Regions from separate parts of the Bacillus cereus group sp. RP43 genome, predicted to be linked through region 2. Evidence: predicted binding sites of a transcription regulator. Region 2 holds the regulator's gene; the other holds the start of a gene.

Region 1 (15,012 bases), 4.7 Mb from region 2:
AGCAACTCGCGAGGGAGAAAGGCTTGGTATTCACAAAGATACATTTATCGATCTTGTATTAATTGCAGTACCAATTGCGATTCTTTTTGCGAGAATGTATTATGTCATTTTTGAATGGGAATATTATTCGCAAAATCCGAGTCAAATTATTAATATTCGTCAAGGTGGTTTGGCGATTCATGGTGGTTTAATCGGAGCTGTTATTACAGGAATTCTTTTTGCAAAACGACGCGGGCTTTCATTTTGGAAGTTAGCGGATATTGCTGCGCCGAGTATTTTACTAGGACAAGCAATTGGCCGATGGGGAAACTTTATGAACCAAGAGGCGCATGGTGATGAAGTGACGAGACAGTTTTTAGAAGGTCTTCATTTACCGGATTTCATTATTAATCAAATGTACATTGATGGTGTGTATTATCACCCAACGTTTTTATATGAATCATTATGGAACTTTGCAGGTGTTATTTTACTACTCGCGTTACGAAAAGTGAATTTACGCCGTGGTGAATTATTCTTCACATATTTAATTTGGTATTCAGTGGGACGCTTCTTCGTAGAAGGTTTGCGTACAGATAGTTTAATGTTAGGACCACTTCGTATTGCACAAGTAATGTCTATTGGAATTGTTGTTATTTCTATCATTTTCATTATTGTGAGACGAAAAATGGGGCAAGCTGATAAAAGATATTTAGAAAATTAGAGAAAAGTAGCATCTTATATAAGATGCTGCTTCTTTCATATTCAGGTAATGAAAGGATTAAGGACGATGAAAATAAATACAGTGTTATTTGATTTAGATGGAACGTTAATTAATACAAATGAACTTATTATCTCTTCTTTTTTACATACGTTAAATCACTATTATTCTAATCAGTATAAGCGTGAAGATGTTTTGCCATTTATCGGCCCATCTTTGCATGACACTTTTAGTAAGATTGATGCAAGCAAGGTTGAAGAGATGATTACATGTTATCGTCAATTTAATCATGAGCATCATGATGAATTAGTGGAGGAATATGAAACTGTATATGAAACGGTTGAAGAATTGAAGAAGCAAGGTTATAAGATTGGCATCGTTACAACGAAAGCGAGACAGACGGTTGAAATGGGATTAAAGCTTTCGAAACTTGATCAGTTTTTTGATGTTGTCGTGACGATTGATGATGTGGAACATGTGAAACCACATCCGGAACCACTTCAAAAAGCGCTCGAATTATTAGATGCAAAGCCAGAAGAAACATTGATGGTTGGTGATAATCACCATGATATCGTCGGTGGACAAAATGCAGGTACGAAAACAGTAGCGGTTTCATGGACATTGAAAGGTAGAGCGTATTTAGAAGCGTATAAACCAGATTATGTGCTAGATAAAATGAGTGATTTACTACCGATTTTGTCCCGCATTAACGGGTAGTAAGATTCCCGCCTGTAAATGCTTGATTGATGAGAGTTAGTAAGCAGTGGGGAAAAGGGTTCCTACCGGTTAAAGTGTCACTTTATATAAGTAGAGGAGAGAGTTCAGTGCGACGGACAACGCGCTATCCTGTTTCAGGAGAAAATTCATTGTGGAATGTGTATAAAACAGTTTCTTTTTGGAAGGTAATGAAAAACTTTATTATCATCCAAGTCGCACGTTGCACGCCATTTTTATCCGTAAAGAATTGGTTATATCGCACGTTTTTACGGATGAAAGTAGGAAAGAAAACGTCGTTTGCACTTATGGTAATGCCAGATATTATGTTTCCAGAAAAGATTACTGTGGGAGACAATTCAATTATCGGCTATAATACAACGCTTTTAGCGCATGAATATTTAATTCGTGAGTATCGGCTCGGAGAAATCGTCATCGGGAATGAAGTTATGATTGGAGCGAATACGACAATTTTACCAGGTGTGACAATTGGAGATGGTGCTATCGTTTCTGCAGGCACACTTGTCCATAAAGATGTACCAGGCGGCGCTTTCGTAGGCGGAAATCCAATGCGGATTATTTATACGAAAGAGGAAATGGCCACTAGAGAAGGTTGATGTTAAAAATGTAACATTTCCCTTCTCTTTTTATGAATAAAAAGGAAATAATTGATTATAATATACTGTTTTGTTTTTTACGGAATCGTTTATACTTATAGATAGAAGAATGTGTGAACGAAGAAAACAAAAAACTGGAGGATATATGGGGAAAAATCAAAGAATATATAAGGAGAACGGACAAGTTATCTCTTTTAATCAGTTAGCGGACTTCTTTTATAAAAAAGGGATGAGGGCTTATAAAGGGCAAAAATTGCAAGATGCAATTAAATATTTTCGAAGAGCAGCACAAAGCGAGAAGGAGCCGTTTATTTTATGCCAACTAGCAATAGCATTATCTGAATCTGGTGAATATCAAGAGTCGAATCAGATATTTCTAAAGCTTGTTAGATCCAATCCTGAACTTGAGCAATGCTATTATTTTATTGCAAATAATTATGCATATATGGGCTTGTTTCAACAGGCGAAGAAGTATGCAGAGCGATATTTAGAAGTTGCTGAAGAGAAGGAATTCGTAGAAGATACATTGGAATTGCTTGAGATTATGGAAGAAGAAGCAATGGGTGCGGAAGAGATTGAGGATGAAGATGAGCTAATTGTTATGCAAGAAGAAGCGAACCGATACATTCGTAACGGACAATTAGAAGAGGCGATTGCTACACTAGAAGTTGTTACGAAAGAATATCCAGAATTTTGGTCGGGCTATAATAATTTAGCGATTGCACATTTTCAATCAGGTAATGTAGATCAAGCGCTTAAGTTAACAGAAATGATTTTAGAGAAAAATCCTGGTAATATGCATGCGCTTTGTAATACGCTTATTTTTCTATATTCAATTGGAGAGCATAAGCAGGTAGAGTCATTAGCAGGGCAGTTAGTTTCGGTATATCCAATTTCATTTGAGCATCGTTTGAAACTTGGAACAACGCTTGCAACAATTGGTCATTTTGAACCTGCATATAAATGGTTCAAAGTATTAAAGCGTCAAGGGTATGAAGGAGACGTTAGTTTTTATTACTGGTTTGCATACTCTGCGTATATGGTGAAGGAACAGCAAGTAGCTGAAAAAATGTGGCAACATGTTGTAGAATTGCATCCTGATAAAAAAGGAAAAGAACCGTGGAATGCACTGAATTTAGCAGATGAAGGACAAAACCTTTTATTTGAAGAATTACGAAAATCATTTCAGCAAGGTGCGACGCTAGAAGAGCAAATGCTAGCTTTGTATTTAATGAATGAATTGTCAACACCAGAGAAGGTTGGATTCTTCTTTGATGTAACGCAAGCGAAAAATGGTGTTCCAATCGTATCGCAACTTGCAAAATATTTCTTTTTACTTAATAGTCATAAAAGCATCCCAGCTGATTTACAGCAATTTGAACAGTGCGTACGAATCGCGGATGCATTATATAATTATACGAAAAAAGACGATGAATTAATCGAAGAGTGTTTAAACTTTTGGTTTTGTACGTTCATACGTCTATATACATCTGGAGCGACTTTTACAAATGTGTACGGTTGGTCAGCAGCAATTGAATACATTGTGCGCGGCGAACAAAGAAATAAGATGACACAGGCAGAGCTTGGTGATGTATATAATGTATCTGTAGCGACTGTACGAAAGTATGTGCAGGCTGTTAAGCGCACACACACGTAGGGTAGGCAAATCATTGGGAAAAAAATGATGCTAACAGTATAATGAGGGTAACTTAATGTGTATGAATGGGAGTGAATAGTGTGTCAGAAGAAAAAATTTATGATGTCATTATTATTGGTGCAGGACCAGCTGGTATGACAGCTGCGGTATATACATCTCGTGCGAATTTAAGCACACTGATGCTTGAGCGTGGTATTCCAGGTGGACAAATGGCAAATACAGAAGATGTAGAGAACTATCCAGGTTATGAGTCTATTTTAGGGCCAGACTTATCAAATAAAATGTTTGAGCATGCGAAGAAATTTGGTGCTGAATATGCATACGGTGATGTGAAAGCAATCATCGATGGTAAAGAGTACAAAACAATTATTGCTGGTAAAAAAGAATATAAAGCACGTGCAATTATCGTTGCAAGCGGTGCAGAGTATAAAAAAATTGGTGTGCCAGGTGAAACAGAACTTGGCGGCCGCGGTGTATCATATTGTGCAGTATGTGATGGTGCATTCTTTAAAGGGAAAGAACTTGTTGTTATTGGCGGCGGAGATTCTGCTGTTGAAGAGGGTGTGTTCTTAACACGCTTCGCATCAAAAGTAACGATCGTTCACCGTCGTGACACTCTTCGTGCACAGAAAATTTTACAAGATCGTGCTTTCCAAAATGAGAAAGTAGATTTCATTTGGAATCACACTATAAAAGAAATTAACGACGCAAATGGTAAAGTAGGAAGCGTAACACTTGTAGATGTAAACAGCGGAGAAGAACAAGAAGTTAAAACTGACGGGGTTTTCATATACATCGGTATGTTACCACTATCAAAACCGTTTGTTGAGCTAGGTATTACAAATGAAAATGGTTATGTTGAAACGAACGAGCGTATGGAAACGAAAGTTCCTGGTATTTTCGCAGCTGGTGATGTTCGTGAAAAAATGCTTCGTCAAATTGTAACTGCAACAGGCGATGGTAGTATTGCAGCGCAGAGTGCACAGCATTATATAGAAGAGTTAGTAGAGGAACTAAAGACTGTAACAGAAAAATAAGGTTATTTTTCCTTTTGAGAAGAAAGCTACCGATAGGTGGCTTTCTTTTTTTGTTCAAATGTCAAACTTTTGTCAAAAAAAATTAAAAATATAATGTTTCTTATTGTTATACTAAAATTTACGGAAAAAATCACTATAAGAAATGAGGAATTTATTCAGTATGGAATGGCGTAATATATATCGTGGATTTTGTATGGGCGTTAGTGATTTAATTCCTGGTGTGAGCGGCGGAACAATCGCTGTTGTGTTAGGGATTTATGAACAATTGCTCGCAGCAATTAGCGGATTCTTTAGTCGTGAATGGAAAAAACATTTAGCGTTTTTAATCCCACTTGCAGCTGGTGTAGCCGCAGCTTTTCTAACGTTAAGTCACGTTATTAAATATTTATTAGCAAATCATTATGAACCGACTCAATTTTTCTTCCTCGGTTTAATTATTAGTATATTACCGATGTTAATGAGAGAAGCTGATGCAAAGGCAACGTTTAAAGGTAGTCATATTGTCTTGTTAATAATTGCAGCAATTCTTGTTGCAATAACAGCATTCTTTAAACCAGATAAGGCAGCGGATCCAATTACGACGTTAACAATTTTAAATGCAATTGGTTTATTTTTCGCAGGATGGATGGCTAGTATGGCTATGCTTCTTCCTGGAATTAGTGGATCGTTTATTTTATTAATTATTGGTGTGTATCCAACAGCAATTAACGCTTTAACTACACTCAATTTACCGTTAATCGTGGTTATCGGTGCCGGTGTGATGGCCGGATTTGTTGTAAGTAGTAAAGGAATTAGTTATTTGTTAGATCGGTATAAAAGTATGACATTTGCGGCAATTATTGGGCTCGTTATCGGGTCGATTGTCATTGTGTTCCCTGGCATTCCGACTGGTGGCATTTCAATTGTAAGTTCAATTATTACTTTTATTTTAGGATTTGCGATTGTTACTTATTTCGGTAAGAAATAAGTGTTTTAATCCCCTTAACGATAAAAATCGTTAAGGGGATTTTTATGTACTGTTCATGGGAAGTAAGGTATTTTGATTGCTTGTTATAGAAAGATTTTTTACAATTGCTTAGCAAAAGGGGACTGGCACCTTCGTTGTAGCAAACTGTTTTTGATAGTATAATGAAATGAGTATGCAGTGAAAAATTTTGCTGCAAGTAGCTGAGGTGAAGAAACATGCAAAGAGTGACAAACTGTGTGTTAATTAGAGATAATGAAGTACTCTTACTCCAAAAACCTCGCCGAAATTGGTGGGTTGCACCGGGCGGGAAAATGGAGCGTGGTGAGACAGTAAGAGATACCGTTGTTCGCGAGTATCGTGAAGAAACAGGTATTTATTTAAAGAATCCAGCATTAAAAGGGGTCTTCACTTTTGTCATCCAAGAAGGTGATAAAGTTGTTTCTGAATGGATGATGTTCTCCTTTTTAGCAACAGATTTTGCAGGAGAAAACAAATTAGAGAGCGAAGAAGGCATCATTGGTTGGCATACATTTGATAAAATTGATGACTTAGCAATGGCACCAGGAGATTATCACATTATTGATTATTTAATTAAAGGGAATGGTATAATCTACGGTACATTTGTATATACCCCAGATTTTGAGTTGCTTTCATATCGATTAGATCCGAGTTAAACCTGCAAGGAGAGGATACGATGACAGAGAATAATGATATAAAAATGGTAATTATTACAGGGATGTCTGGAGCTGGAAAAACGGTAGCGTTACAAAGTTTTGAAGATTTAGGATATTTTTGTGTAGATAATTTACCACCGATGTTATTGCCGAAGTTTATTGAACTTATGGCAGATTCAAAAGGTAAAATGAATAAAGTAGCACTCGGTATTGATTTACGTGGCCGAGAGTTTTTTGAATATTTATGGGGAGCACTTGATGATTTATCAGAACGTACATGGATTATTCCTCATATTTTATTTTTAGATGCGAAAGATAGCACACTTGTAACTCGTTATAAAGAAACAAGACGTTCGCATCCACTTGCGCCAACTGGTTTGCCGTTAAAGGGAATCGAAGCTGAGCGTGGTCTATTAACCGATATGAAGGCGCGAGCGAATATCGTACTTGATACATCTGATTTGAAACCGAAAGAATTACGAGAGAAAATTGTTCACTTGTTCTCAACAGAAACTGAGCAAGCATTCCGTGTAAATGTTATGTCATTTGGATTTAAGTACGGAATCCCAATTGATGCTGATTTAGTATTTGATGTTCGTTTTTTACCAAATCCATATTATATTCCACATATGAAGCCATTAACAGGACTGGATGAAGAAGTTTCGTCGTATGTGTTGAAATTTAATGAAACACATAAGTTTTTAGAGAAATTGACGGATCTTATCACTTTCATGCTGCCTCATTATAAAAGAGAAGGTAAGAGTCAACTTGTAATTGCGATTGGATGTACAGGTGGGCAACATCGTTCTGTTACGCTTACAGAGTACCTTGGGAAACATTTGAAACCAGAGTATAGCGTTCATGTATCTCATCGTGATGTGGAGAAGAGAAAGGGCCATTAAGGGATGAAAAAAGAGAGAAAACCTAAAATTGTTATCATGGGAGGTGGAACTGGACTTTCTGTTTTATTAAGAGGATTAAAACAATATCCTGTTGATATTACAGCAGTTGTAACAGTAGCCGACGATGGAGGCAGTTCAGGTAGACTGCGTGATGAGCTAGAAATTCCACCTCCAGGTGATATTCGTAACGTACTTGTTGCGTTATCGGATGTAGAACCATTAGTGGAAGCTTTATTTCAGCACCGTTTTACCACTGGAGACGGACTGAAAGGGCATGCGTTAGGAAATTTACTATTGGCAGGTATGACTTCGATTACAGGAGACTTTTACCACGCGATTACAGAAACGAGTAAAGTATTAAATGTCAGAGGACGTGTATTGCCAGCAGCGAATCAAAGTGCGGTACTTCATGCAGAATTAGAAGATGGAGAAATTGTAACAGGTGAATCGAAGATTCCTTATTTTGGGAAGAAGATTAATCGTGTCTTTTTAACTCCAGAAGATGTAGAACCGTTATGTGAAACGTTGACGGAAATTAAACGGGCTGATTTGCTTGTTTTCGGTCCAGGAAGTCTGTACACAAGTATATTACCGAATTTAGTTGTTAACAAAATTGGAGACGCTGTTCTTGCTGCAAAAGCGAAGAAGGTATATGTATGTAATGTTATGACGCAAGCGGGCGAAACGAAGGGTTATACTGCTTTTGATCATGTGCAGGCGTTACATGATCATTTAGGTAAACCATTTATCGACACTGCAATTGTAAATAATCGTGATATTCCTCGTGAATTACGTAATTTATATGAGGAAGAAATGTCGGAACCAGTTGTACTGGATACAGATCGTTTTGCTGAACATAATATCGAAATCATTCAAGAGCGATTAGCGAAATATGATGATCGTGTTGTAAGACATGATACATTAAAGTTAGCTTCTATTTTATATTCATTGTTATAAATGTGCGTTGCCTCGTTTGAGGTAACGCTCCTCATTCATATAGGACAAGATTTTTGTTCCAAAGTAATAGTATAAGGAGGTGTTGACTGTGTCATTTGCATCAGAAACAAAGAAAGAGTTGACCAACCTTGAAATGAAGGAATGCTGTGAGAAATCAGAATTATCGGCGTTGCTTCGAATGAACGGATCGCTTTCTTTTTCAAACCGTCGCCTATCTATCGATATTCAAACGGAAAATGCAGCAATTGCAAGAAGGATTTATACGCTTTTGAAAAAGGGATATGATGTGACGGTAGAATTACTTGTTCGTAAAAAAATGCGATTGAAGAAAAATAATGTATATATTGTGCGGCTTGTTGAGAAGTCTCGCGAAATATTAGCAGATCTTCACATTGTTCGAGATGACTTTTCGTTTATTCGAAATATATCGCAGGAATTAATCGAGAAGAAATGTTGTAAACGATCGTATTTACGCGGTGCATTTTTAGCAGGTGGTTCAGTAAATAACCCAGAAACATCATCTTATCATTTAGAGATCTTTTCGTTATATAAGGAACATAATGATTCTATATGTGAACTGATGAACGGATTTGATTTAAATAGTAAGACGTTGGAAAGAAGAAAAGGGTACATTACGTATTTGAAAGAAGCTGAGAAAATTACAGAGTTTTTAAATATTATAGGTGCTCATAATGCACTTTTAAGATTTGAAGATATTCGAATTGTTCGCGATATGCGTAATTCAGTAAATCGTTTAGTTAACTGCGAAACAGCTAATTTAAACAAAACAATTGGTGCAGCGCTAAGGCAAATTGAGAACATCCGCTATATTGATGAGACGGTTGGGCTTGATATTTTGCCAGATAAATTAAGAGAAATTGCACAGTTACGAAGAGATTATCAAGATGTAACATTGAAAGAGTTAGGTGAGATGGTATCCGGGGGGAAAATTAGTAAATCGGGTATTAATCATCGTTTGCGTAAAATCGATGAAATCGCAGAGAAATTACGCGCGGGGGAAACAGTAGCAAAAAAATAAGAGGTTAAAGGGGAAATGGAGCTGTGGTTCAAAAATTGGTTAAAGTTGCATTAAAAAACGGCTTACAAGCACGTCCGGCTGCGTTGTTTGTACAAGAGGCAAATCGCTTTCATTCTGATATTTTCATTGAGAAAGATGGAAAGACAGTTAATGCAAAGAGCATAATGGGGATTATGAGCTTAGCAATCGGAACTGGTAGCATGATTACAATCACAACAGAAGGTTCAGATGCAGAAGAGGCTTTGGAAGCATTAGCTGCATATGTACAATAAAAGGCTATCGCGAATGTGCGATAGCTTTTTTTATTTTGTTACTTGCGGGTAATCGGGTAGTTAGGTGGGGTATGTAGGGGGCTCGTGCTTGTCGGGAATTGTCGGTAAGTCGATATGTTTAGATGGATACTGGTTGGGGTATGCAGGGGGGATACATGATAATAAAAAAGCGCCCTGTAATAGGGCGCTTCCGCTTTTAGTTACATCCAGCTCCAGCGGCTAGAATCTCCGGTCGTTTCGCCCCTTCATTCGAGGCAAAAAGCGCCTCGGAATCAGGGGTTCCAACTTCCTCCTGTTCTGAACGAGCCACTTCTGCTTTTAATTAATTAACGATTTGTAAAGATCTTATCGATTAAACCGTATTCTAGAGCTCTTTCTGCTGTCATGAAGTTGTCACGGTCTGTGTCGCGTTGTAGAACTTCAAGTGGTTGACCTGTGCGGTCAGCAAGAATTTGGTTTAATTTTTCACGTAAGAATAGGATGCGTTTTGCAGCGATTTCGATTTCAGTCGCTTGACCTTGTGCCCCGCCAAGTGGTTGGTGAATCATTACTTCACTGTTAGGAAGAGCGAAACGTTTTCCTTTTTCACCTGCTGCAAGTAAGAATGCACCCATAGATGCAGCCATACCGATACAGATTGTTGATACTTGTGGCTTAATAAACTGCATTGTATCGTAAATTGCCATACCAGCTGTGATAGAACCACCAGGGCTGTTGATATAGATGTGAATATCTTTTTCTGGATCTTGAGATTCCAAGAATAAAAGCTGGGAAACGATTGAGTTTGCTACGTTGTCATCAATTGCGCTACCAAGCATAATGATGCGGTCCTTTAATAGTCGAGAGTAAATATCGTAAGCGCGTTCTCCACGATTTGTTTGTTCAATTACTGTAGGAATTAAATTCATCTGTTATTTCCTCCTTTTAAAGCTTTCTTAGTTTATAATACAATTATGGTCAATGAAGGTCAAACGAAACTACTTTAAATCAAAAAAATATGTAGTTGTAACATGATTTATTCGCTATGTTTTTAAAATTCCCTGCTTATGTATCTTCAACATCATAACCGAATTACATAAATTTAAACGTGATTAAAGGTGTAGAAAAGGCAAAAGAACGCCTTTTTACTGAAGCGTTCTTTCGGTATTTATTCTTTTAAAAGATAGGTTACTTTATTTAAAATTGTTTCGACTTGTTTCGCGTTTTTATTATACATTTCACTTGCTGATTTCGATTTTGTTTCTAAAGAAAATAGTTCAAGATCAGCATGGCATTTTTTTAAAGATGCCAATAGTAAAGGTTTGTTTTGAGGAGAAGGCATTTGGAGTTTATCATTATAAATGTCGATAGTAAGTTGTCCGTATGAATCAACTTGACCGAGAAACACATTTTCAATGACAACACCGAGTTTTTCTAATTCAGAATGTAACCAAGCGCGGTTATGCCCGCTAGCTGAAAGAGGTTCATCTAGTACATTTCCATCCATAATAACAGTTTGCGGTTCTTTTTCATTTGGTACTTTTAAGCTAATGTCTTTTGCTGTGAGTGGTTGGCGATCTTTCTTCAATAATACATTTAATTCTCCGCTCGGTTCCAATACAGCAAATTCAACATCAGCTACGCTGAAAGCATTTTTTCCTCTGAGAAGCTCAAGCAATTCATCACTTGTATACTTTTCTTTCTTTAAGTTATCTTCGAGTATTTTTCCATCTTTTATTAATACGGTAGATTTCCCTTCAAAGAAGTCCCGAGCTGTTTTGTTCTTTAAGGAGAGGATTCCTGTGAAAAAAGGTACCACAGCGAAAATGAGTATTGCAAAGACGCCGTGGAAAAATTTTGAATCGAGCCCTGTAGATACTTGGGCAGCGATGTCACCGATTGTCATTCCGGCTATGTATTCAAAAAAGGAGAGCTGAGAGATTTGTCTTTTCCCTAACCATTTCGTAATAGCGAATAAAATGATTAATATGAATACAGAGCGAAGAATAACGAGTGTCCATTCGGGCAGGTGAGACATAGTCATTTCCTCCAGTCTACTTAAAACCCTTTATATTGAGGTTCTTCACGTTCTAATACTGAAATTCTATCCTTTAAATCAGCGATGACGCTGTCCATTTCTAACATACATTCATGAAATACGCGTTTTGATTCTTCGTCTTGTGAATTTAATGAAAGGGAGCTTAAACTTGCTTGAGCCCCTCTTACACTGGCAAGACAAGTTTTTACGCTAGCGATAACAGTCATGCAAACACCTCTTATCCTTTCGGTTTAAATAGTAATGCTCCAATGAAGCCGAAAATAATCGCTGCTGATACACCTGCGCTCGTTACTTTAAACATACCAGTAATTACGCCGACGATTCCATGTTTTGCAGCTTCTTCCATTGCACCGTGAACGAGGGCGTTTCCGAAACTTGTAATAGGTACAGTTGCCCCAGCTCCGGCGAAATCAATTAATGGTTCATACAAATTGAATCCGTCTAATATAGCTCCAGCAACAACGAGTGTTGCCATTGTATGAGCTGGTGTTAGTTTGCCGACATCAAACATAAGTTGTCCGATTACACATATAAGTCCACCGATGACGAAAGCCCAGAAAAAAATCATTGCGTTGCACCTCCAAATTCAATCGAAACGGCGTGGGCGATACACGGAATCGTTTCTTCTTGTTGGAATGTAAGTGGAGATAGTAAAGCGCCTGTCGCAACGACAAGTATTGTTTTGAATTCTCCTCTTTTCATTCGGTTCAATAAGTGACCGTATACGACCGTTGCTGAACAGCCTGGACCACTTCCGCCGGCTATTACAGGTTGACCTTCTCTATAAATGATGATTCCGCAATCTTGAAATTGCTCGCTCTTTACCTTTGTTCCATGTTTATGTAGTAGGTCGTAAGCAATTTCGCGACCGACATGTCCAAGATCACCTGTTACGATTAAGTCGTAATAAGAAGCGTCAATTTGTCGTTCGCGTAAATGGGCTTCAATCGTATCGACAGCAGCTGGAGCCATCGCGCCTCCCATATTAAACGGATCTGTTAAACCCATATCAACAACTCGCCCAATTGTGGCGGAAGTAACTCTTGGACCATTTCCTGTATCACTTAAAATCGCTGCACCTGCACCGGTCACTGTCCATTGTGCAGTAGGGGGCTTTTGTCCACCATATTCAGTTGGATAACGGAATTGTTTTTCCACGGCAGTGTTATGGCTTGATGCTCCAGTTAATAAATATTTTGCGCCTTTTGCATTTACAATACTTGCGCCGAGCGCTAATCCTTCCATAGAAGTAGAGCAAGCTCCAAATAATCCAAGGTAAGGTGTTCCGAGTGTACGACATGCAAAACTCGTTGGGGTTATTTGATTAATTAAATCTCCGGCGAGTACGAATTGAATATCGTCTTTCCGAAGTTTTGCTTTCTCTGTAGCACGGCTGCAAGCTTCTTCAAATAAAATCTTGTGAGCCTTTTCGTAAGAATCTTGTCCAAGCCATAAATCTTCATGGAGGGTGTCGAAGTCTTCAGGGATATTACCTTTCGCTTCAAATGGTCCACCGACTACCCCGGTTGAGATAATGACTGGTTTGTTTTCAAATACCCATGTTCGGTGTCCTTGTAACATTTATAGCCCTCCCCATTGAACGAGAATCGTTTTAATAAGTGCGATGACGAAAGCGGAAAATACACCAAACAAAATAACAGACCCAGCCAATTTAAACATGTTCCCGCCAACACCAAGGACGAACCCTTCCGTTCGGTGTTCAATACATGCAGCAATAACAGAGTTTCCAAATCCAGTAACAGGTACAGCTGTGCCTGCCCCGGCAAATTGTCCAAAGCGATCGTATATACCGAATCCAGTTAGTAACATGGAAATGAAAATTAGAGTTGCTACTGTCGGATTCCCTGCTGAGCGCTCAGTGAAATCAAAATACGTGATGTAAAAAGTAGAAATAAGTTGTCCGATGAAGCAAATGAAACCACCAACGAAAAAAGCTTTTATACAATTTTTTAAGACAGGACGCTTCGGTTCTCGTTCTTGCTCGAATTTTTTATATTCCTGTTGTACCGGTGTTAAGTTTTTATCTTTACTGGACATTTGAATCCTTCCTTTTCTTTTAGAAAGCTTAAATATTAGATCCCATTTCTGATTGAATGAGTTTCAATTGTTCTTTAATGCCATCCTTGCTTACTTTCTTGTTCTTAATTTTGTTTTCAAGTTCTTCTAGGAGCATAAAAATCTTTTTGTCTGTACTTACATGAATATCGAAAGTAGGGTTTTCATCACTTAATTTCTTTTTTAATTTACTTCGTAAAGGCTTTAAACCAAATCTTTCGTGATGTTCAGGTTTGACGGCTATGTAAAGATCTAAATTGGTATTAACTGCGGTAGCTTTTATAATTCCATCTATAGCGAGGGCTTTTTTCTTAGCGTCTTGCGATATAGATTGATTAAAGGATTCTGTACTCATTTTTGTTAACTTTGGGCCCTTTTTTTCATCTGTTCGCTTAGCTTCTTCTTTCTTTACTTTTTTATCTAACGGGCTATTATCGCATCCGGTAAGTGAACCGAATAGAAGAACAAATAACGCGGCTATGAGTCCGAGTTTTCGCATTATAATCATTCCATTTCTATTGCAGTATGTAATTTGAGAGAAAAAGGATGATTGCATATCATCCTTTTTCTCAAATTGTGTACCATTAGATGAAATGGCACTTTTGGTTATTGCTGTGTGTATTGTGGTTCTTCTTGCTGGACTTCTTCAACACGTGGGTTTAAAGAGTCAATAATTGTTTGTGTTTGTTGCGCAGCTGTTTGGAAAAGTTGCTTTGCTTGTTGGTTATCCGTATCAAGAGCGAATCCCTCTAAGCTAGCTTGTGCACTTTTTAATCCAGAAACAGTTTGCTTTAGTTTTGTAATTACAGTCATTGAATGAAGCCCCCTTTGGAATATCAATTCAAAGATTATAATTTGTGGGTTCGGGTGAATTTATGTTTGGAAAATTTAGGGGAAGGATATGTTTTATAGGCTCCTAGCTAAGGTATATAAAGGATTAAGGGGATATTTTTATTGATTTAGATGGATTTTATTGCTATTATTATGAGAAGAAAATAAGCAGGTATTTACTTGTTGTATTTCACTTCTATTAGAGATTTTTCGCAAGAAATTAAATGTGGAAAAGCGGAATAGAAGAAGGCTTAAAACTTTGATAATAAACGGTTTATAAAATTTTATCATGCGCCCATAGCTCAGTCGGATAGAGCGGTGGTTTCCGGTACCACGTCTGCCGGGGGTTCGAATCCCTCTGGGCGCGTCAAAAAGTCCTAACTTACGTTTTGTAGGTTAGGACTTTTTTTATTTCCCTCTTGTTATATCTAGTAATAAGATTTACTATTAGTACTTGGTAATAATGTTGTTCTTTATTATTTTCTTTCAATATTATTCGTTTTTCGGTTGTAAGATGTAAATCTCATTAATACA
Region 2 (15,012 bases):
TTTGGTACAGTTTGTACAGGATAGGCGGGAGCCATTGAAACCGGAGCGCTAGCTTCGGTGGAGGCGCTGGTGGGATACCGCCCTGACTGTATTGAAATTCTAACCTACGGGTCTTATCGACCCGGGAGACAGTGTCAGGTGGGCAGTTTGACTGGGGCGGTCGCCTCCTAAAGTGTAACGGAGGCGCCCAAAGGTTCCCTCAGAATGGTTGGAAATCATTCGTAGAGTGCAAAGGCATAAGGGAGCTTGACTGCGAGACCTACAAGTCGAGCAGGGACGAAAGTCGGGCTTAGTGATCCGGTGGTTCCGCATGGAAGGGCCATCGCTCAACGGATAAAAGCTACCCCGGGGATAACAGGCTTATCTCCCCCAAGAGTCCACATCGACGGGGAGGTTTGGCACCTCGATGTCGGCTCATCGCATCCTGGGGCTGTAGTCGGTCCCAAGGGTTGGGCTGTTCGCCCATTAAAGCGGTACGCGAGCTGGGTTCAGAACGTCGTGAGACAGTTCGGTCCCTATCCGTCGTGGGCGTAGGAAATTTGAGAGGAGCTGTCCTTAGTACGAGAGGACCGGGATGGACGCACCGCTGGTGTACCAGTTGTTCTGCCAAGGGCATAGCTGGGTAGCTATGTGCGGAAGGGATAAGTGCTGAAAGCATCTAAGCATGAAGCCCCCCTCAAGATGAGATTTCCCATAGCGTAAGCTAGTAAGATCCCTGAAAGATGATCAGGTTGATAGGTTCGAGGTGGAAGCATGGTGACATGTGGAGCTGACGAATACTAATAGATCGAGGACTTAACCATATAATATGAAGCAATGTTATCTAGTTTTGAAGGAATATACCTTCATCAGTTTGGTGATGATGGCAGAGAGGTCACACCCGTTCCCATACCGAACACGGAAGTTAAGCTCTCTAGCGCCGATGGTAGTTGGGACCTTGTCCCTGTGAGAGTAGGACGTCGCCAAGCAAGATAAAAACACAAGTCTTTTGACTTGTGTTTTTTCGTGTTTCCTTTTACAATTCGTAGTAATTTTAAAAATCTTTACTTAAAGAATTGTCCTTTTGATTAAAGATAGGGAAATGTGGCTAGGATAGTGAATAAGCAAAAGAGTTGCAAATTTTTTTAATACGTATATAATTAAAGTCAAAGATAGTCAAAGTCAATAAAGGTGGCGGATAAATGAGAAATATATCTGATATCATTGAGAAATATCTAAAGCAAGTTATTGACTTAAGCAATAATAATGTGATTGAAATCAAGAGGAATGAGATCGCTGATCGATTCGATTGTGTGCCGTCTCAAATCAACTATGTAATCAATACCCGTTTTACGCTAGAAAGAGGATTTGTAGTAGAAAGTAAACGAGGTGGAGGGGGTTACATTCGCATTATAAAAGTCAAATTGCATGACGATATAGACATTATTGATCAAATGCTTCATATGATTGATCATAGTGTTGCGCAAGGAAATGCAGAAAGCATGATTATACGTTTAATAGAAGAGGGTATTATAACAAATCGTGAAGCTAAACTTATGCTAAGCGTACTAGATCGTTCTGTATTATTAATGGATGTTCCTTCTCGAGATGAACTTAGGGCTCGAATATTATGCGCAATGTTAAGAACACTGAAATATAAATAAATATAACTTTTGTTAAGAATGATAACTAAGATAATGCAGTTTAATATTGTAGGAATTTTGAAAGATGACATGTGCTTTTACTAAATGGATTAAGAAAAGAGAACAATCTAGTAATGTATGAAAAGTATCATGAGATAGATCGTTCCTGTTGTAAAGGTGGGAGATAGCGATGACTTGTCAAAACTGTAATATAAGACCAGCAACTTTACATTATACAAAAGTAATCAACGGAAAAAAGGCGGAAGTTCATCTTTGCGAGCAATGTGCAGAACAAAGTGGCTATACGTCTTTCTTTCAATCACCGCAGTCTAATTTTTCATTCCATGACCTATTAGCCGGATTATTGCATAGTGAACCAGCGATGTTTGAAGAAGGGCAAGATGCATTTTCAAATACAAGTATATCAAGATGTCCGAATTGTAAGATGACATATGAACAATTTACAAAAGTGGGACGCTTTGGATGTGCTTCTTGTTACGATACATTTAAGGGGCATTTAAAACCATTGTTAAAACGTCTTCACGGTGGGCATACAGAACATTGTGGGAAAATTCCTGAACGTATAGAAGGAAATATCTACTTAAAGAAAGAATTAGATGAACTAAAACTCAATCTGAAACAATATGTACAGAAAGAGGAATTTGAGAAAGCGGCTGAAGTACGAGATGAAATTCGAGGTCTTGAAAATCAGCTTAGTGAGCATAGAGAGGGGGAATAGTTCTATGTCACTGGACAGAATTATGAATGAAGCGATTAGTCCATGGATGAAGGGGGATGGCCCTGATTCTGATATTGTTTTAAGTAGTCGAATTCGTTTGGCTCGTAATTTTAAAAAATATCAATTCTCTACTATGCAAAACGAGGAAGAAGCTAAACAGATTCATGAGTTATTTAAGAAGAAGTTTATAAATAAACCTGTAGAACCTTTTGGGGCGTTTGAACTATTAAAAATGAATGAATTAAATCCTCTTCAAAGGAGAGTTTTAGTTGAGAAGCATTTAATTAGTCCAAATCTTGCAGGAACAGAATACGGAGCATGCCTACTATCAGAAAGTGAACATATAAGTATCATGCTTAATGAAGAGGATCATGTTAGGATTCAGTGCCTATTTTCAGGTTTGCAGTTATCAGAGGCGCTTCAAAGTGCCAATCAAATAGATAATTGGATCGAGGAACAGGTTGAATATGCTTTTGATGAATCGCTTGGATATATTACGAGTTGCCCCACTAACGTTGGTACAGGATTAAGGGCTTCGGTAATGATTCATTTGCCGGGACTGGTTTTAACGAAAAGAATTAACCGTATTATACAAGTAATTCAAAAATTAGGGTTAGTAGTAAGAGGAATATACGGTGAAGGTAGCGAAGCGTTAGGTAATATATTTCAAGTGTCAAATCAAATGACACTAGGGAAATCAGAAGAAGATATTATTGCAGATTTAAAGAGTGTCATTCAACAAATCATTCATCAAGAAAAAATGGCTAGAGAATTAATTGTACAAAATTCAAGTATTGAGCTTGAAGATAAAGTATATCGTTCTTACGGAATACTAGCTAACAGTCGTTTAATTCAATCTGCAGAAGCAGCCACTTGCTTATCAGATGTACGACTTGGTATTGACTTAGGATATATACAAGGTATATCGAGAAATATTTTAACTGAGTTAATGGTTCTTACTCAGCCGGGCATTTTGCAACAATATGCAGGAGGACCTCTAGGACCAGAAGAAAGAGATTATCGAAGAGCAACCTTAATCCGTGAGCGATTACGAATTGAACAAAATTAAGCGCAAGTAGGAGGCGATTTCTATGATGTTTGGAAGATTTACAGAACGAGCACAGAAAGTATTAGCTTTATCTCAAGAGGAAGCAATTCGCATTGGGCATAATAATATTGGAACAGAACATATTTTACTTGGGCTTGTACGCGAAGGTGAAGGAATTGCAGCAAAAGCGTTAATTGCTCTTGGATTAAGTCCAGAGAAAGTTCAAAAAGAGGTAGAAGCATTAATTGGACGTGGCACGGAAGCTTCTCAAACAGTACATTACACACCTCGTGCTAAAAAAGTTATTGAGTTGTCTATGGACGAAGCTCGTAAATTGGGTCATTCCTACGTTGGAACAGAACATATTTTACTTGGTTTAATCCGTGAAGGTGAAGGTGTAGCAGCACGTGTTTTAAATAATTTAGGTGTAAGCCTAAATAAAGCAAGACAACAAGTGTTACAACTCCTTGGAAGTAATGAAGCTAGTTCAGGTCACCAAGGTGGTTCATCAACAAATGCGAATACGCCTACACTTGACAGTCTAGCACGTGATTTAACAGTTGTTGCACGTGAAAATCGCTTAGATCCTGTTATTGGACGTAGTAAAGAAATTCAACGTGTAATTGAAGTGTTAAGCCGTAGAACAAAAAACAATCCAGTATTAATTGGAGAACCTGGTGTAGGTAAGACAGCAATTGCGGAAGGATTAGCACAGCAAATTGTAAATAATGAAGTTCCTGAAACTTTAAGAGATAAGCGTGTTATGACATTAGATATGGGTACAGTTGTTGCTGGAACAAAATATCGTGGTGAATTTGAGGATCGTTTAAAGAAAGTGATGGATGAGATTCGCCAAGCTGGTAACATCATTCTATTTATTGATGAGCTTCATACGTTAATTGGTGCAGGAGGGGCGGAAGGTGCAATTGATGCATCGAATATTTTAAAACCATCTTTAGCACGTGGTGAATTACAATGTATTGGTGCAACAACTTTAGATGAATATCGTAAATACATTGAAAAGGATGCGGCATTAGAAAGACGTTTCCAACCAATTCATGTTGATGAACCAAACTTAGAAGAATCAGTTCAAATTTTAAAAGGTTTACGTGACCGTTATGAGGCGCATCACCGCGTATCTATTACAGATGATGCAATCGATGCGGCTGTAAAACTTTCAGATCGTTACATTACAGACCGTTTTTTACCTGATAAAGCAATCGATTTAATTGATGAGGCTGCATCAAAAGTGCGCTTACGTTCTTATACAACACCGCCAAACTTAAAAGAGCTTGAAGTGAAGCTTGAGGAAATTAGAAAAGAAAAAGATGCAGCTGTACAAAGCCAAGAATTTGAAAAAGCTGCTTCCTTACGTGATATGGAACAACGTTTACGTGAAAAGTTAGAAGATACAAAGCGTCAGTGGAAAGAGAAACAAGGACAAGAAAACTCAGAAGTAACAGTAGAAGATATTGCAAATGTCGTTTCCACATGGACACGTATTCCGGTTTCTAAACTTGCACAAACAGAGACAGATAAATTATTAAACTTGGAATCAATTTTACATGATCGTTTAATTGGGCAGGATGAAGCAGTTGTAGCTGTGGCAAAAGCTGTTCGTCGTGCGAGAGCGGGATTAAAAGATCCGAAACGTCCAATTGGCTCATTTATTTTCCTAGGACCGACTGGTGTAGGTAAAACAGAATTAGCGAGGGCATTAGCGGAATCTATGTTCGGTGATGAGGATGCAATGATCCGCATCGATATGTCTGAGTACATGGAAAAGCATTCTACTTCTCGTTTAGTTGGATCTCCTCCAGGATATGTTGGATATGAAGAAGGTGGACAATTAACAGAGAAAGTTCGTCGTAAGCCATATTCAGTTGTCTTATTAGATGAAGTAGAGAAAGCTCATCCTGATGTGTTTAATATTTTACTACAAGTATTAGAAGATGGTCGTTTAACAGATTCTAAAGGACGTACAGTTGATTTCCGTAATACAATTGTTATTATGACGTCTAATGTTGGTGCAGACGCATTAAAACGTAATAAACATCTTGGATTTAACGTACAAGATGAGAGCCGCGATTATTCAGATATGAAAGGTAAAGTAATGGATGAATTGAAAAAAGCATTTCGTCCAGAATTCTTAAACCGTATTGATGAAATTATCGTGTTCCATATGCTTGAGAAAAAACATATTCAAGAAATTGTAACTCTTATGGTGAATCAGTTAGTGAATCGCTTAAAAGAACAAGAGATTGAATTGCACTTAACAGAAGGAGCAATTGCAGCAATTGCTGATAAAGGATTTGATCGAGAGTACGGTGCTCGTCCGCTTCGTAGAGCAATTCAAAAACATGTAGAAGATAGACTATCAGAAGAACTGTTAAAAGGTGCTATTGAGAAAGGACAAAAAGTTATCTTTGATGTAGAAGGAGAATCATTTGTCATTCATAGTGCGGAAAAGGTAAAATAAGTATAGACAAACAAAGAGGGCTACGCGATAGCCCTCTTTCTTGTACGAGAAGGATAAACGTTTGTAGATGAAAGTGAAGTGAACTATAAAAGATATGGCTAAAAAGAAAACAAAATTTACATGTCAAGAATGTGGTTATCAGTCGCCAAAATATATGGGGAAATGTCCTGGATGTGGTCAATGGAATACGCTTGTTGAAGAGATGGAACCAGTTGTATCATCAAGACGCCTTAATTATGCCAATGCAATTCAATCAGAAGTAACAAAACCAAGACGCTTAACAGAGGTAGAAACAAAGTCTGAGGCACGTATTGAAACGAAATTTCAAGAGTTTAACCGTGTACTTGGTGGCGGGATTGTAGATGGATCTTTAGTACTTATTGGTGGAGACCCTGGGATTGGGAAATCAACATTGTTATTACAAATTTCATCGCAATTAGCCGATTCTTCATATGATGTACTATACATATCAGGTGAGGAGTCAGCAAAGCAGATTAAACTTCGTGCAGATCGTTTGCATGTAAAGGGTAGTAATCTATTTGTTGTAGCAGAGACTGATTTACAACGAATTGCAGCGCACATTGAAGAGATGAATCCAGCTTTTGTTGTTATTGACTCCATTCAGACGATACATTTACCTGAAGTAACGTCAGCCCCAGGGAGTGTAGCGCAAGTACGTGAATGTACAGCGGAATTAATGAAACTTGCAAAGACGAAAGGGATTCCTATTTTTATCGTCGGACATGTGACAAAAGAAGGGGCAATTGCAGGACCACGTATGCTAGAACATATGGTTGATGCAGTTCTTTACTTTGAAGGAGATCGTCACCATACATATCGTATTTTGCGAGCCGTGAAGAACCGTTTTGGTTCCACAAATGAAATGGGTATCTTTGAAATGAAGGAACTAGGTCTTGCAGAAGTACTAAATCCTTCTGAAATTTTCCTTGAGGAACGTCCAGTTGGAGTTGCAGGATCCACAGTGGTTGCTTCAATGGAAGGAACAAGACCGGTTTTAGTAGAAATACAAGCATTAATCTCCCCTACTAGTTTTGGAAATCCTCGAAGAATGGCGACGGGAATTGATCATAACCGCGTTTCACTTATTATGGCAGTGCTAGAAAAAAGAACAGGTTTATTATTGCAAAATCAAGACGCATATTTAAAAGTCGCGGGTGGTTTGAAATTAGATGAGCCAGCAATCGATTTAGCCGTTGCATTAAGTATTGCTTCAAGTTTCAGAGATAAACCTACTGCACCAACCGATGCGGTAATAGGAGAAGTAGGCCTAACTGGAGAAGTAAGAAGAGTATCAAGAATTGAACAACGTGTACAAGAAGCAGCGAAATTAGGATTTCAACGTGCTATTATTCCTAGAAAAAATTTGGGAGGATGGACAATTCCAGATGGGATTGAGGTAGTAGGTGTTTCTAATTTAGGAGAAGCGCTTCGTTTGACATTAGGAGGCTAGGCTATGGAGGAAAACAAGCAACGTGTCAAAAGTATGATTAACATTCTACAGCTCGTTGCCCCAGGAACACCACTACGCGAAGGGATAGATAACGTGCTTCGTGCGCAAACTGGAGGGTTAATCGTTCTTGGGTATAATGAGCAAATTAAAAGTATTGTTGATGGAGGATTTCACATTAATTGTGCATTCTCACCGGCTAGTTTATATGAATTAGCAAAAATGGATGGAGCACTTATTTTAAATGAAACTGGGAGCAAAATTTTAATTGCAAACGCACAATTAGTTCCAGATCCATCCATTGATTCTATTGAAACAGGTATGCGTCACCGAACGGCAGAGCGTGTAGCAAAGCAGACGGCTAGCCTTGTTGTGGCTATTTCACAAAGACGTAACGTAATTACACTATATCAAGGGAACTTACGTTATACACTAAAAGATATAGGTGTAATTTTAACAAAGGCAAACCAAGCTATTCAAACGTTAGAAAAATATAAAGCTGTATGGAATGATGGGATTACGAATTTGGGCATTCTAGAATTTGAAGAGGTCGTTACGATGTCCGAGGTAGTTCACGTTTTACATAGTGTTGAAATGGTACTGCGTATTAAAAATGAAATATTGAGCTACATTCATGAGTTAGGAACGGAAGGAAGGTTAATTCGTTTACAACTTACAGAATTACTAGCCGACTTAGAAGCAGAAGCGGCGTTATTAATTAAAGATTATTATCAAGAAAAAACGCAGGATCACCATCAAATTTTGAAAAAGTTACAAGATCTTGCAAATACACAGCTTTTAGAGGATAGCGATTTAGTTAAATTGCTCGGCTATCCAGGGCAAATGAGCTTAGAAGAAAGCGTGACACCGAGGGGGTACCGAATCGCAAGCAAAATTTCTCGTGTTCCACCACTTATCATTGAAAATTTAATTAATCGATTTAAAACATTGCAAGGTGTTTGTCGTGCAACTATTAATGAATTGGATGATGTGGAAGGAATTGGAGAAGTTAGGGCGAAGAAAATACGAGAGGGCCTAAAAAGAATTCAAGAGCATCTCTATATGAGTAGACACAATTAAGAATATTACATTGATTCCATAATATAAGGACACTAGAACATTTTTGGTATATGATATGGTATATTGGTAAATAAAACTATTTACAAAAAAAACACGTCCGCTTTTGCATTCGGCGTTTTGATTAGCAAAACAATGGTTAATAATGAGTAGGAGGTGGTTGGATGTTAAAAAGGATCGTGCAGCTCTTCTTTTTAGTGATCGGGGGAGCGTTAGGGATTTTTCTAATCCCAAAAGTTATTAATGTATTGGACGTCGGTGCTGTTCCTTGGCTTGAGGGATCGTACGTTCGTGCGATTATTGGTGCAATTATTTTATTTTTAACAACATTTTGGCTTGTGGATTATATTGTTCAACTTATTAAACATATCGAAGAAGCCCTTGTAAAGGCACCGGTAGCGGATGTTTTATTCGGTACATTAGGGTTGATCTCTGGTCTTATTGTTGCATATTTAATTTTGATACCAATTCGTGAATTCACGATTCCAGTCATTAGTACAGTATTACAAGTGTTCTTTACTCTTTTACTTGGTTATTTAGGATTCCAAGTAGGATTTAAAAAGAGAAATGAATTGCTAGGATTATTTACATTACCCCAGCGCGGAGGTAAGAAGAAAAACAATAGCGAGAACGAAGAGGTAGAGGTAGAAAAATCTACAACTCATTGGAAAATTCTCGATACAAGTGTAATTATTGATGGACGTATTGCGGATATTTGCCAAACGAAGTTTTTAGAAGGAACAATTGTGATTCCACAATTCGTATTAGAAGAGCTTCAGCATATTGCCGATTCTTCTGATGCTTTAAAGCGTAATCGTGGTCGCAGAGGATTAGACATTTTAAATCGTATTCAAAAAGAGCTACCAATTCCGGTGGAAATTTATGAAGGTGATTTCGAGGATATCCAAGAAGTGGATAGCAAGCTAGTAAAGTTAGCTAAAATCACTGGTGGAACTGTTGTAACAAATGATTTCAACTTAAACAAAGTATCTGAATTACAAGGAGTAACAGTGTTAAACATTAACGATTTAGCAAATGCAATTAAACCAGTCGTACTCCCTGGCGAAGAATTAAGTGTTTATGTTGTAAAAGATGGTAAAGAGCAAAATCAAGGTGTTGCATACTTAGATGATGGTACGATGATTGTAGTAGAAGACGGTAGAGAATTTGTCGGTTCGCAACTTAATGTACTAGTTACAAGTGTGTTGCAAACATCGGCTGGTCGTATGATTTTCGCAAAACGTAAATTATTAGAAAAAGCATTATAAGTAGAGGATTATTAATATGTATACGTTAATTATTCCGGCAGCGGGTCAAGGGAAACGGATGGGTGCTGGCAAAAACAAATTGTTCTTACTTATAAATGGAGTACCTATCATTATGCATACATTACGTGCTTTTGAAAAAGATAAAGCATGTAAACGTATTATCATGGCAATTAACGAAGAGGAACGCCCTTATTTTGAGGAGTTAATGCAGAAGTATCCGGTTGAAAAGCAGGTGCAATTTATTCAAGGCGGGGCCGAAAGACAAGATAGTGTGTATAATGCGCTTCAGTATGTGAGTGGTGTTGAATATGTTCTCGTACACGATGGTGCGCGCCCGTTCGTAACGAATAAGATGATGCAAGATGTATTAACTGCAGCAGAGAAATATGGTGCTTCCATTTGTGCGGTGCCAGTGAAGGATACCATTAAGAAAGTAGAACAGGGTGTTGTTGTTGAAACGATAGAACGTTCTCAGCTTAAAGCGGTTCAAACACCGCAAGGATTTTCTGTTCCTCTTTTATTAGAAGCTCATAGAAGTGCAAAGCAAAGTTGTTTTCTTGGTACAGATGATGCAAGTCTCGTAGAACGTGTCGGGAAGCAAGTAGGCGTAGTAGAGGGGAGTTACTATAATATTAAGGTGACGACTCCAGAGGATTTACTAATTGCTGAAAGCTTCCTTCATGTTCAGAAGAAATAGAAGTGATGGTATTATAGTAAAGAAAAGCTCGGCCGTTGCCGGGCTTTTCTTTATAGGGATAGCAATATAATATAGAATTCATAAAGTAGTTTAGATTGAGGAGGATGTAAAGAATGTTTCGAATTGGACAAGGTTTTGATGTACATGAATTTGCGGAAGGTAGACCGTTAATTATCGGCGGAATTACAATTCCTCATGAGAAAGGATTAATTGGTCACTCGGATGCGGATGTATTGTTACATACGATTGCTGACGCATGTTTAGGAGCAATTGCAGCAGGAGATATTGGGAAGCATTTTCCTGATACAGATCCTGCCTTTAAAGATGCAGATTCAGCTATATTGTTACAAAAAGTTTGGGGATTTGTGCGTGAACAAGGTTATGAGTTAGGAAATCTAGATTGTACAATTATTGCTCAAAAGCCAAAAATGGCACCGCATATCGAAAGTATGCGTAAACGCATTAGTGAACTATTAGAAACGTCTATTGATAATATTAATGTAAAGGCAACAACAACAGAAAAATTAGGATTTACAGGTAGAGAAGAAGGGATTGCTTCTCAAGCGGTTGTTTTATTACAGAAAAAATAGTGGTTTTTAATTCGTAAGATGGATAATCACGTTTTTTTGGTGTACAATTATAGAATGTGTTGACATTAAGATTGGAAGGTGTACCAATTATGGAAAAGCAAGTGAGAGTGCGCTATGCGCCAAGTCCAACAGGACACTTACATATCGGAAATGCGCGTACGGCATTATTTAATTATTTATTTGCTCGTCATCAAGATGGTAAGTTTATTATTCGTATTGAAGATACTGATGTGAAACGTAATGTTGCTGGTGGAGAAGAAAGCCAATTAAAATACTTGAAATGGCTCGGTATGGACTGGGATGAAGGTGTTGATGTTGGTGGTGAATTTGGACCATATCGTCAAACAGAGCGTTTAGATATTTATAAAAAATTATATGAAGATTTATTAGAGCGTGATCTAGCTTACAAATGTTATATGACAGAAGAAGAGCTAGAGGCAGAGCGTGAAGGTCAAATCGCTCGTGGTGAAACACCGCGTTATGCAGGAAACCACCGTGATTTAACTGAGGAGCAAATTAAAGGCTTTGAGGCTGAAGGCCGTATTCCAAGTATTCGCTTCCGTGTGCCGGCTGATAGCGACTACACGTTTAAAGATATCGTAAAAGATGAAGTTGCATTCCATTCAAATGATTTTGGTGATTTCGTTATCGTGAAAAAAGATGGAATTCCAACTTATAACTTTGCGGTAGCAGTAGATGATCACTTGATGGAGATTACACACGTACTTCGTGGTGATGATCATATTTCAAACACGCCAAAACAAATGATGATTTATGAAGCTTTCGGTTGGGATATTCCGCAGTTCGGTCATATGACTTTAATTGTAAACGAAAGCCGTAAAAAGCTAAGTAAGCGTGACGAATCTATTATTCAATTTATTGAGCAATATAAAGAGCTTGGATATCTTCCAGAAGCAATCTTTAACTTTATTGCATTACTAGGTTGGTCGCCAGTAGGTGAAGAAGAAATCTTCTCTCAAGATGAGTTTATCAAAATGTTTGATGCAGCTCGTTTATCAAAATCACCTGCATTATTTGATTCTCAAAAACTAAAATGGATGAACAACCAATATATGAAAAAACAAGATTTAGATACGGTTGTTGAACTAAGCTTACCGCATTTAGTGAAAGCGGGTCGCGTAGGTGAAAACTTAAGCGAACAAGAACAAGCGTGGGTTCGTGATGTAATTGCTTTATATCATGACCAAATGAGCTTTGGAGCTGAAATTGTAGAGCTTTCTGAAATGTTCTTTAAAGATCATGTTGATCATGAAGAAGAGGGACAAGAAGTATTGAAAGGTGAACAAGTACCTGAAGTACTTCGTACATTTGCCGATCAATTAGAAGCTTTAGAAGCAATGGAGCCAGCGGCAGTTAAGGCGGCTATTAAAGCAGTTCAAAAGGAAACAGGACATAAAGGTAAAAATCTATTTATGCCAATCCGTGTTGCTACTACTGGACAAACACATGGTCCGGAGCTTCCTAACGCTATTGCTCTTCTTGGAAAAGAAAAAGTTTTAAATCGTATTCAAAAAGTAATTGGTTAACATTTTCTAGGTTTAGCAATATAATAAGTATACCTAAAATCTAATAAGGAAAAGCGACGAGAAGGAGAAGTAGAAAATCAGGCTTTTTACAGAGAGAACCACCTTTAGGCTGGAAGTGGTTTATAAGCGGATTTTTGAAATGCCCCTTCGAGTCTTCTGTTGAACAGCGAAGTATTTCGCGGAACGTCTTAGGGCGCAAAGTAAACAGAAGCGGTGTAAACCGTTATCATGGATGAGTTTGAGGCTTCTTTAGCCTAAACAGAGTGGAACCGCGCTTAAAAGGCGTCTCTGTCTATATGACAGAGGCGTCTTTTTTTATACCATGTAAATGGGTGTGAGTATAAGTTTTATCACCTTGTATAAAGATTTAGGGGGAGTTAAGGGAGTTAGTTTACTGGAAAAAAGCAGCCCATAAAGGGGAGGGAACATCGATGTTTAAGAGGCTTCGGGAAGATATTGAAGTCGTTTTTGAACAGGATCCAGCGGCACGAAGTTATTTCGAAGTCATTTTAACTTACTCTGGATTACATGCAGTTTGGGCCCATCGAATTGCACATGCTTTTTATAAAAGGAATTTTTTCTTTATGGCACGTTGGATTTCGCAAGTTAGTCGTTTTTTTACTGGCATTGAGATTCATCCAGGAGCAACTATTGGTCGTCGTTTTTTCATTGATCATGGAATGGGGGTTGTAATTGGAGAAACGTGTGAAATTGGCGAAAACGTAACAATTTATCAAGGTGTCACATTAGGTGGTACAGGTAAAGAAAAAGGAAAGAGGCACCCTACAATTCAGGATAATGTATTAATTGCAACAGGTGCTAAAGTACTAGGTTCTATTACTGTTGGAGAGAATTCTAAAATTGGAGCAGGATCTGTCGTGTTGAAGGAAGTTCCTGCGCATTCTACAGTTGTAGGTATACCTGGCCGAGTCGTTATTCAAAATGGAGTAAAGATTGGTCAAGAATTAAATCATTCTGATCTTCCAGATCCGATTTTTGATAAATTAAAGGTTATGGAAGCAGAACTTGATAAATTGAGAAAGCAACTCGAAGTAAAGGTAGAAAGGAAGGATAAAAATGACTATTCACATTTATAATACGTTAACGCGTCAAAAAGAAGAGTTTATGCCATTAGAAGAAAATAAGGTAAAGATGTATGTGTGCGGACCTACAGTTTATAACTACATTCACATTGGGAATGCAAGACCACCTATGGTATTTGATACAGTACGCCGTTACTTAGAATATAAAGGATATGATGTGCAGTATGTATCTAATTTTACTGACGTGGATGATAAATTAATTAAGGCGGCAAATGAATTAGGTGAAGATGTGCCAACAATTGCAGATCGTTTTGTTGAAGCTTACTTTGAAGATGTAACGGCACTAGGTTGCAAGCATGCAACGGTTCACCCACGTGTAACGGAAAATATGGATATCATTATTGAATTTATTCAAGAACTTGTGAATAAAGGGTATGCATATGAATCAGAAGGTGATGTGTACTTTAAAACGAAAGAATTCGAAGGCTACGGTAAATTATCACATCAACCGATTGCAGACTTACGTCACGGTGCACGTATTGAAGTAGGAGAAAAGAAACAAGATCCTCTTGACTTTGCTTTATGGAAAGCTGCGAAAGAAGGAGAAATCTTCTGGGAAAGCCCTTGGGGGAAAGGACGTCCAGGGTGGCATATTGAATGCTCAGCAATGGCGCGTAAATATTTAGGGGATACAATTGATATTCATGCTGGTGGCCAAGATTTAGCATTTCCTCATCATGAAAATGAAATTGCGCAGTCTGAGGCGTTGACAGGAAAAACATTTGCACGTTATTGGATGCATAATGGATATATTAATATTAATAACGAGAAGATGTCTAAGTCGCTTGGAAACTTCATTTTAGTTCATGATATCATTAAACAATATGATCCACAGTTAATCAGGTTCTTTATGCTATCGGTACATTACCGTCACCCGATTAACTTTAGTGAAGATTTATTGCAAAGTACTAATAATGGACTAGAAAGAATTAAAACAGCTTACGGTAACTTAAAGCATCGTATGGAAAGTAGTACGGATTTAACGGACCATAATGAAAAATGGTTAGCTGAAATGGAAAAATTCCAGGTAGCATTCGAAGAAGCGATGGATGATGATTTCAATACGGCTAATGCGATTACTGAATTATATAACGTAGCAAATCATGCAAATCAATATTTGTTAGAAGAACATACTTCTAAAGTTGTAATTGAAGCGTATGTAAAACAACTTGAAACATTATTTAGTATTTTAGGATTAGAATTAGCGCAAGAAGAGTTGCTTGATGAAGAAATTGAAGCACTAATCCAAAAGCGTATTGAAGCTCGTCAAAATCGTGACTTCGCATTATCTGATCAAATTCGCGATGATTTAAAAGGACGTAATATTATTTTAGAAGATACCGCTCAAGGTACAAGATGGAAAAGAGGATAAGA

The links. The regulator CtsR, encoded in region 2, represses protease genes until heat stress. The targets are predictions, from matches to a motif close to ATGGTCAATAAAGGTCAAACA.
Region 1: the regulator CtsR is predicted to act here: its motif matches at 10,487-10,507, upstream of clpP (ATP-dependent Clp endopeptidase proteolytic subunit ClpP).

What each region holds. Positions count from the first base shown of each region.
Region 1 covers NZ_JARVHQ010000001.1:350,931-365,942, forward strand. The annotation lists gene lgt (prolipoprotein diacylglyceryl transferase) at 1-700, shown strand, start outside; gene ppaX (pyrophosphatase PpaX) at 767-1,414, shown strand; gene QCI75_RS01700 (acyltransferase) at 1,522-2,028, shown strand; gene QCI75_RS01705 (tetratricopeptide repeat protein) at 2,174-3,685, shown strand; gene trxB (thioredoxin-disulfide reductase) at 3,766-4,722, shown strand; gene QCI75_RS01715 (DUF368 domain-containing protein) at 4,883-5,689, shown strand; gene QCI75_RS01720 (NUDIX hydrolase) at 5,905-6,363, shown strand; gene rapZ (RNase adapter RapZ) at 6,384-7,265, shown strand; gene QCI75_RS01730 (gluconeogenesis factor YvcK family protein) at 7,269-8,222, shown strand; gene whiA (DNA-binding protein WhiA) at 8,311-9,261, shown strand; gene QCI75_RS01740 (HPr family phosphocarrier protein) at 9,285-9,533, shown strand; gene clpP (ATP-dependent Clp endopeptidase proteolytic subunit ClpP) at 9,860-10,441, opposite strand; gene QCI75_RS01750 (DUF421 domain-containing protein) at 10,681-11,550, opposite strand; gene QCI75_RS01755 (DUF1657 domain-containing protein) at 11,571-11,777, opposite strand; gene spoVAE (stage V sporulation protein AE) at 11,789-12,139, opposite strand; gene spoVAD (stage V sporulation protein AD) at 12,136-13,152, opposite strand; gene spoVAC (stage V sporulation protein AC) at 13,153-13,629, opposite strand; gene QCI75_RS01775 (YhcN/YlaJ family sporulation lipoprotein) at 13,658-14,146, opposite strand; gene QCI75_RS01780 (DUF1657 domain-containing protein) at 14,254-14,460, opposite strand; tRNA gene QCI75_RS01785 (tRNA-Arg) at 14,770-14,845, shown strand.
Region 2 covers NZ_JARVHQ010000001.1:5,049,274-5,064,285, reverse strand. The annotation lists rRNA gene QCI75_RS26310 (23S ribosomal RNA) at 1-803, shown strand, start outside; rRNA gene rrf (5S ribosomal RNA) at 853-968, shown strand; gene ctsR (transcriptional regulator CtsR) at 1,182-1,643, shown strand; gene mcsA (protein-arginine kinase activator protein McsA) at 1,813-2,361, shown strand; gene mcsB (protein-arginine kinase McsB) at 2,366-3,430, shown strand; gene clpC (ATP-dependent protease ATP-binding subunit ClpC) at 3,453-5,888, shown strand; gene radA (DNA repair protein RadA) at 5,983-7,359, shown strand; gene disA (DNA integrity scanning diadenylate cyclase DisA) at 7,363-8,436, shown strand; gene QCI75_RS26270 (PIN/TRAM domain-containing protein) at 8,598-9,701, shown strand; gene ispD (2-C-methyl-D-erythritol 4-phosphate cytidylyltransferase) at 9,718-10,398, shown strand; gene ispF (2-C-methyl-D-erythritol 2,4-cyclodiphosphate synthase) at 10,512-10,988, shown strand; gene gltX (glutamate--tRNA ligase) at 11,078-12,535, shown strand; T-box leader at 12,583-12,828, shown strand; gene cysE (serine O-acetyltransferase) at 12,967-13,632, shown strand; gene cysS (cysteine--tRNA ligase) at 13,613-15,010, shown strand.